DNA from 2 places in the Cohnella sp. GCM10012308 genome. Region 1 is predicted to be linked to the other one. Evidence: predicted binding sites of a transcription regulator. Region 1 holds the regulator's gene; the other holds the start of a gene.

What was found. Region 1 encodes LexA, which represses DNA repair genes until DNA is damaged. Its sites were predicted from a motif close to CGAACATATGTTCG; they were not measured.
Region 2: a site for LexA is predicted at 1,447-1,460, ahead of addB (helicase-exonuclease AddAB subunit AddB). Genes of this name have one in related genera too.

The regions. Positions count from the first base shown of each region.
Region 1 covers NZ_JBHRYU010000017.1:19,518-23,658, reverse strand. The annotation lists gene ACFOTD_RS18450 (methionine gamma-lyase family protein) at 1-400, shown strand, start outside; gene ACFOTD_RS18445 (MerR family transcriptional regulator) at 527-946, shown strand; gene glnA (type I glutamate--ammonia ligase) at 980-2,308, shown strand; gene lexA (transcriptional repressor LexA) at 2,396-3,019, opposite strand; gene ACFOTD_RS18430 (LysM peptidoglycan-binding domain-containing protein) at 3,184-3,633, shown strand; gene ACFOTD_RS18425 (DUF896 domain-containing protein) at 3,795-3,992, shown strand; gene ACFOTD_RS18420 (hypothetical protein) at 4,114-4,141, shown strand, end outside.
Region 2 covers NZ_JBHRYU010000001.1:703,411-707,551, reverse strand. The annotation lists gene ACFOTD_RS03210 (class I SAM-dependent rRNA methyltransferase) at 1-1,381, shown strand, start outside; gene addB (helicase-exonuclease AddAB subunit AddB) at 1,611-4,141, shown strand, end outside.

The sequences.
Region 1 (4,141 bases):
CATATTCGCAGCAGCCGTGTTCGAACAGCTTGGTTTCGAGACCAAGCCGGGCTGGGACGAGCCGCGCACCGACCTCATCCAAGCGATTGCCTTCGGCTCGGAAGCGCCGCTGATCGCCTTCGTCCAAGCCGTGCAGCGCGCGGCCGCGGTAGACGCCCATGTCGTGCCCGAGCCGTGGGACATGCCCGGCTACGAGCATCCGGTCATCATGGCGGCGGGCACTTTTATACAAGGCGGCAGTCTGGAGCTGTCCGCGGACGCCCCGATCCGCGAGCCTTATATCGCATACATGCAGGGCGGATTAACGTATGCGCACGTAAAATTGGCAGTGCGGGAAGCTTGGGAGTCGCTGCGCGATCGGGGCATGCTCTCCGGGATGTCAGTTCGGCGGAATCAATAGCCGAGCCTGCCGAATGGCTGCGTATGCTCATTGGAATTAAACCTTACATTCCTTGACATGTTTTGCGGCCCGGGCTACAATGGGAGTGGTTGCAAATTCCGCGCCCAGATGGAAGGTTGATACGTTATGGCTGGCGACGAAATACGCAGAAATATGGCGCTGTTCCCGATTGGCATTGTCATGAAGCTGACCGATCTGACTGCCCGGCAAATACGATATTACGAACAACATGAACTGATTCAACCCGCCCGGACGGCGGGCAATCAGCGGCTTTTCTCGTTTAACGACGTCGAGCGTCTGCTCGAGATCAAAGCGCTGATCGAGAAGGGCGTCAACATCGCCGGCATCAAGCAGGTGATGAACCCGGTCGGAGAGAGCGCGGACGACGGAACGATTATCAACGAGATGTCCGAGGTCAAGCGACGCGAGATGTCCGAATCTCAGCTTCACCGCATGCTCAAGCAGCAGATCATGTCGGGCAACAAGCGTCCGGGCCAAGTATCGCTCATCCAGGGCGAGCTGTCCCGCTTTTACAAGAACAAGTAGCTGTACCTACAACGACCATTCTAGGAGGCTGTCATGAGCTACTCGCGCGAGGATATCATTCGGATTGCCAAGGAAGAGAACGTACGTTTTATTCGTTTGCAATTTACCGATCTGATGGGCATCATCAAAAACGTGGAAATCCCCGTAAGCCAGCTCCAAAAGGCGTTGGATAACAAAATGATGTTCGACGGTTCCTCCATCGAAGGCTACGTTCGGATCGAGGAGTCCGACATGTATCTGTATCCGGATCTCGATACATGGGTCGTTTTCCCATGGGTCACGGAAGATCGAGTCGCGCGCCTGATCTGCGACATCTATATGCCTGACGGCACGCCGTTCGCAGGCGATCCGCGCGGTATCTTGAAGCGTGCGCTCGAGGAAGCCGAGGAGCTTGGCTATACGTCGTTTAATGTCGGTCCCGAACCCGAGTTTTTCCTGTTCCAGACCGACGAGAAGGGCAATCCGACGACAGAGCTTAACGACCAGGGCGGATACTTCGACCTTGCGCCGACCGATCTGGGCGAGAATTGCCGTCGCGATATCGTGCTTATGCTCGAGGAAATGGGCTTCGAGATCGAAGCATCCCACCACGAGGTCGCACCCGGACAGCACGAGATCGACTTCAAATATGCGGACGCCATCAAGGCGGCCGACCAGATCCAGACGTTTAAGCTCGTCGTCAAGACGATTGCGCGCAAGCACGGACTGCACGCGACATTTATGCCGAAGCCGCTGTACGGCATGAACGGTTCGGGCATGCACTGCCATCAGTCGCTGTTCAAAGGCTCGGAAAATGCGTTCTATGATGCGAACGACCGTCTGGGCCTCAGCACGGTGGCGCGTCATTATATGGCGGGAATCCTGCAGCATGCACGGGGCATGGCGGCCATTACGAATCCGACCGTCAATTCGTTCAAACGGCTCGTTCCCGGCTATGAAGCGCCTTGTTATGTCGCCTGGTCGGCGAGCAACCGCAGTCCGATGATCCGCATTCCTGCGTCCCGCGGCCTCAGCACGCGCGTCGAAGTCCGCAATCCGGACCCGGCTGCCAATCCGTATCTGGCGCTTGCAGTCATGCTGAAGGCGGGCCTCGACGGCATTCGCAACAAGACTGCGCTGCCCGCGCCTGTCGACCGCAATATTTATGTGATGAGCGAAGAAGAACGTATCGACGCAGGCATCCCGAGCCTGCCGCTGAATCTTCGCGAAGCGCTGTCCGAGATGCTGCGCGACGAGATCGTATGCGAGGCGCTCGGCGATCACGCGCTCACGCATTTCTATGAAATGAAGGAAATCGAATACGACATCTATCGCACCCAGGTCCACCAATGGGAGCGGGATCAGTATTTGACGACTTATTAATACTCGGCAACAACAAAGAATCCTCGGCGATCGCTAAGCGATGCCGAGGATTCTTTGTCGTTGCCGTCGATTGATGAAAAAAAGCGATTATCGAATGCTGCGGATTAAACCGATGACTTTGCCCAAAATGCTGACGTTGTTCAAGCGCAAAGGCTCCATCGTCGTATTCTCCGGTTGAAGGCGAATGTGGTCGCGCTCCTTGTAGAACGTCTTGACCGTCGCTTCGTCTTCCTCGGTCATGGCGACGACGATATCGCCGTTCGTAGCCGTCTGCTGCTGGCGCACGATAACGTAGTCGCCGCTATGAATGCCGGCGTCGATCATGCTGTCGCCTCTGACGGAAAGCATGAACACCGTCTGCTCGCCGACCATCTGGGCGGGAAGCGGGAAGTACTCCTCGATATTCTCCGTCGCGGTAATCGGCACGCCTGCCGTGACCTTCCCCACGAGCGGTACCTGACGAATGGACTGCGCGAACTGAATGACAGGATCCTGTTCGCCGTCAGTAATCTCGATCGCGCGCGGCTTGGTCGGATCGCGGCGAATGAGGCCTTTCTTTTCGAGACGGTCTAGATGACCGTGTACGGTAGAGCTCGAAGCGAGTCCGACGGCTTCGCCGATCTCGCGCACGGATGGGGGATAACCCTTGTCCTTGACTTCATTCTTAATAAATTCCAATATGGCGGATTGACGGTTGGACATCTTCGACACCTCGAAGCCCTCCTACTGACTTAAAAATTCATATGACAAATTATAACACAGAACCGGAGTTCGTACAAACATTCGTTCTTAGGGAACTTGTGTTCGTAAAAGTGTTGACTCAAACATATGTTCGTGATATTCTCATATCAGAACAAACGTTTGGGGTGGATGAGATGGTACAAGTACAGCTGCTCGGTTCGGATTCCATGAAGGCTAATGAATATACATATATGAAGATGGAGAGCGGGACGGGGCGAGCATTCGCTTCGTCTGCACGGACCAGGAGTGCGTCGTCGACGGGCATTCTTCAATCGATCGTCTCCTTTAAGGGACTGCGGCTAATTTTGATTCCGATCGTCGCACTGCTGATCTATGCGGGACTGTCCATGATGACTGCATCGGCCGAGCCCGATTCCGTCCGTCCGGCTGCTGCATCGGAAGCGACCGTGTCGGTCGACAGCGGAGATACGCTTTGGTCGATCGCCGAGGGTGCCAAGCCTGCCGGCATGAAGACGATCGCGGCCGTGCACCTGATCATGAAGCGCAACGGACTGACGTCATCCACCATCGCTTCCGGTCAACGCTTGGTCCTGCCGGCCAAGCTATCGGATAAAGCAGACTAGGAACACACATTCCTGTTCGTTCAATATTCGCACTACGAATCTTTCATGAATAGACTATCCTTAATCGACCGATGCATATCGGTCTTTTTTGCTTTAGCCTCGCCTTGACATTCCCCTTGCGATAATGTCAAATTAGAAGAGGCAACACGGGAGGTGACCCTATGGAATTCGACAAGTTGATCGCTCGGATTAACGAGTTGGCACATAAGCACAAAACGATCGGATTAACCGAGGAAGAAACTGTCGAACGGCAAAAGCTGCGCAAGGATTATCTGGACAACTTCAAGCGAAACTTCAGGCAACAGCTCGATCAGATCGAATGGACGGACGAACCGCCCGAAGATACGGTCAAGCATTGATTTGCCCGGATGCAGGTCCGATAATTAATGTCCTAAACGATGGTATGAACGGTCTTATTCATGCGGCAACGCGGCAAAGCCGGCTTAAAGCCGGCTTTGCCTATACATAGGAGGGTATGCAGTGTCACGTTCATGGGAACGCGCCGTAC
Region 2 (4,141 bases), on a different contig from region 1:
CTCGCGCCGCCCGAGACTGGAGCTCGGGCACCCCTGGATATTCGCCAATGAGATCGAACGTACCGAGGGCGAGCCCGAGCCGGGCGGTCTGCTGGAGGTTCGCGACCACCGGGGGCAATTTCTGGCGACCGGCTACTGGAACCCCGCCTCGCAGATCGCGATCCGGATCGTGGCTTACGGGCCGTTCGACGCGATGGACGAAGCCTTCTTCGACGCGCGCTTCCGCGCATGTCTGGATTTCCGGGAGCGGTTCGCGCCCGGGGACGAGTCGTGCAGGCTCGTATTCGGCGAAGCCGACTTTTTGCCGGGGCTCGTCGTCGACCGGTTCGACGGCGTGCTCGTCGTTCAGGTGCTGACGCTGGGCATGGACCGTGCCCGGGAAGCGTGGCTGCCGGCGCTGGTGCGCGTGTTCGCCCCAAAAGGCGTTTACGAGCGCAGCGACGTCGGCGTACGCACGCTCGAAGGGCTCGAGGAGCGCACGGGCGTCCTGTACGGCAATTGCCCGCGATACCTGCAGATCGTTGAGAACGGTCTGTCCGTCCAGGTCGATATCGAGGGCGGCCAGAAGACAGGCTATTTCTTCGATCAACGGGAAAACCGCGCTGCGCTCGAGCCGCTGATGAAGGGCTGGGGCAAACGAAGCGGCATCGCCGTCGAGGAACGCGCCACCGAAGAGGGCGTAAGGCCCGTACCCGTAAATGCCAACGGCAGCATCGTCACGTTCCCGTACTGGGACGGCGCCACCGTGCTGGAGTGCTTCGCGCATACGGGCAGCTTCACGCTTCACGCCTGCAAGTATGGCGCCAAGCGCGTCACGTGCCTTGATATTTCGGAGCATGGAATCGATACCGCGAGGACGAACGTTGCGCGCAACGGCTTCGAGGACCGCGTCGAATTCGTCGTCGCCGATGCGTTCGAGTATTTGCGCGAGCAGGTCAAGGGGCGCGAGGAGCGCGCGGCGAGAGCGGGCACGGCGGCGGAGGGCGCTTCCAAAGCCGGCAAGCCTGCGGCTAAGGTCGATACCTCCAAGCCGTTGACCAAGCAGGGGCGCACATGGGATGTCATCATCCTCGATCCGCCGGCGTTCGCCAAGACGAAGCGCGCCGTGCCGGGCGCGATCCGCGGCTACAAGGATATCAACCTGCAGGCCATGAAGCTCATCAACGAGGGCGGATACCTGGTCACGGCGAGCTGCTCGTACCATGTCCGGCCCGAGCTATTCATGGAGACGCTGCTTGAAGCCGCGCGCGATGCGGGCAAGGTGCTGCGGCGCATCGTCTGGACCGGCGCCGGGCGCGATCATCCGCAGCTTGTCGGCGTCGAAGAAGGGCATTACCTGAAGTTCGGCATTTTCGAAGTCAGGAGCCGCAAAGAGCTGTAATCGCATGATCGTCGGCCGTCCGTCCCGCCTTCGCGCGGAGCGGACGGCCCGTTTTTTTTGCGATGCGAACGTCTGTGCGGGTTCGGGTGTGGTACAATGATCGCTAGAATCGGTTGCCGGAACGGAATAGAACAGAACGAAACGGAATTGAATCGAATTGAAATGAAATGGAATGAAGCGGAATGAAACGGAATGGTACGAAACGGCAAGGTGAATGGAGGCGCAGGCCATGAAGCTGAGATTGATCGCGGGCCGCTCGGGCAGCGGCAAGTCGCATTTGATCAAAACGGAGATCGCCGAGCGGATCGCGCAGGATCCTGCAGGTCCGCCGCTTCTGTTGATCGTGCCCGAGCAGGCGACCTTCCAGACCGAGTATGCGCTGGCTTCCGCCCCGGGCTCGCGAGGGTTTATGCGTCTGCAGGTGCTGAGCTTCAGACGGCTGGCGTTTCGGGTTATGCAGGAGGCCGGAGGCGCGGCCGTCGTTCCGATCGCGGATAACGGGAAGACGATGCTGATTCACAAGGCGCTCGTCCGCCGTCAGTCGCAGCTTAAGCTGTATCGCAGCGGCGCAGGCGGAGCGGGGCTGGCCGAGCGGATCGGCGAGCTGCTCACGGAATGGAAGCGATACGGCACGGACCCGTTCGCGATCAGCTCCGTGCCGCTGTCCGGACGCGGCGGCAAAGACGGCGGCGGGCCCTCCGGCGCCGCGGAGCAGGCGGCCGCTGCCGCAGATGGCCTGCTGTCGGACAAGCTGCATGACCTGTCCCTCCTGTACGAAGACGTGGAGCGCGAATTGGCGGGTCATTATCTCGACGGGGAGGATTCGCTCGACTTTTTGGTCCGTGGAGCGCCCGCGTCGACGCTGCTTCAGGACGCGGAGGTGTGGCTGGACGGCTTCCACGGCTTTACGCCCAAGGAATATGCGGTCATCGAGGCGCTGCTGCGCCGCTGCACGCGCGTATCCGCCGCGCTTTGCGTGGATCGCCCTTATCGGGCCGGCGAACGCCCGGACGAGCTGGACCTGTTCCATCAGACCGCGGACACGTCCGCGCGTCTATGCGCGACGGCAGAGGCCGCAGGCGCGGAGCTAGAGGCCCCTCTCTTATTGAGACCCATCGTCTCGCCGCGCTTTGCGGAATGTTCGATGCTGGCGCATCTGGAGCAGGCGATGGACGGCCGGCATCGCTGGTCCGGCGGAGAGGCGCAGCTGCAGCCGGACCACCCGCGCTGCGGCTTGTCGATTCGCGAGGCGGCCAGCCGAAGAGCCGAAGCCGAGGCGGCGGCAAGAGACATGCTGCGCCGCGTGCGCGAGGACGGCATGCGCTGGCGCGAGATGAGCGTATTCGCTCGCAATCTGGAGGATTACGGCGAGCTGCTGGCTTCCGTTTTCGACGATTACGGCATCCCGTACTTTCTGGACGGCAAGGCAAGCGGCTCGCAGCATCCGCTCGTGGAGTTCGTTCGCTCGGCGTTGGAATGCGTGATCGGCGGCTGGCGCTACGAGGCGTTTTTTCGCTGCGCGAAGACCGACCTGCTTCATCCGCAGGGGGGTACCGCCCTGCGGGAGTCGGTGGATGCGCTCGAGAACTACGTCCTGGCGGCCGGAATCGACGGCTGGCGCTGGCATGACGACCGCAGCTGGTATTCGTTGTCGGCCCGCGACCTGGAGGCCGAGGAAGAGGACGAGGACGGGGCTGCGCGAGGCGGGCCTTCGATGCAGGCGATCCGCGCGACCCGGGATGCGCTGCTCGCGCCGCTGCGGACATTCGAATCGCGCTTCAAGCGGTCCAAGACGCTGGCCGACTTAAGCCGCGCGCTTTTCCTGCTGCTGGAGGAGACGGCCGCGCCGGATCGGCTGGAGTTGTGGAGCAGGCACGACGAGCTGGCCGGCGAACCGCAGCGCGCCCGCATGCATCGCCAGCTGTGGGACGGCGCGATCGGGCTTCTCGATCAGCTCGTGGAGCTGATGGGGGACGAACCGGCGGATCCGGCGTTGTTCGCGGGCATGATCGACGCGGGGCTGGAGTCGATTCGCCTCGGCGTCGTGCCGCCTTCGCTCGACCGCGTCCTGATCGGGACGCCGGAGCGCACGCGCACGGACCGCGTATCCGTCCTGTATCTGCTGGGCGTGAACGAGGGCGTTTTGCCGAGAGCGATCAAGGACGACGGTCTGCTGAACGAGGAAGAACGCGTCAGGCTGGTCGAATCGGGCATCGTCATGGCCCCGGGTGCCAGGCGCCGGCTGCTGGACGAGGAGTTCCTCGCTTATCTGGCATTGACGACGCCGTCGCGGCATCTGTGGATCAGCTACGCGCTTGCGGACGAAGAAGGCCAAAGTCTGATCAAATCGAGCCTGATCGGCCGGATTCGCGCCTGGTTTCCGGGGCTGCCGGTCCGGTCCGAGTCGGCCGAGCCGCAGCCGGGATCCCCGGACGAAGCGCAGCTGTCGTTCGCCGTCCGGCCCGGACGCGCGCTGACGCACACGGTCGCCATGCTGCGCAGACACAGGCAGGGCGACGCGTTGTCGCCGGGCTGGCGCTCCGCCTACCGATGGCTCGTCGAGCATGAGCCGTGGCGTTCCCGTCTTTCCGTCCTGCTCTCGTCTCTGCGTTACAGCAACGAGGAGCGGCCGCTGCAGCCGCAGACGAGCCTCCTGCTGTACGGCGACCGGCTGCTCGCCAGCGTTTCGCGGATGGAGCGGTTCGTCGCTTGCCCGTTCAGGCATTATGCCGCGCACGGGCTCCGGCTCAAGGAGCGCCG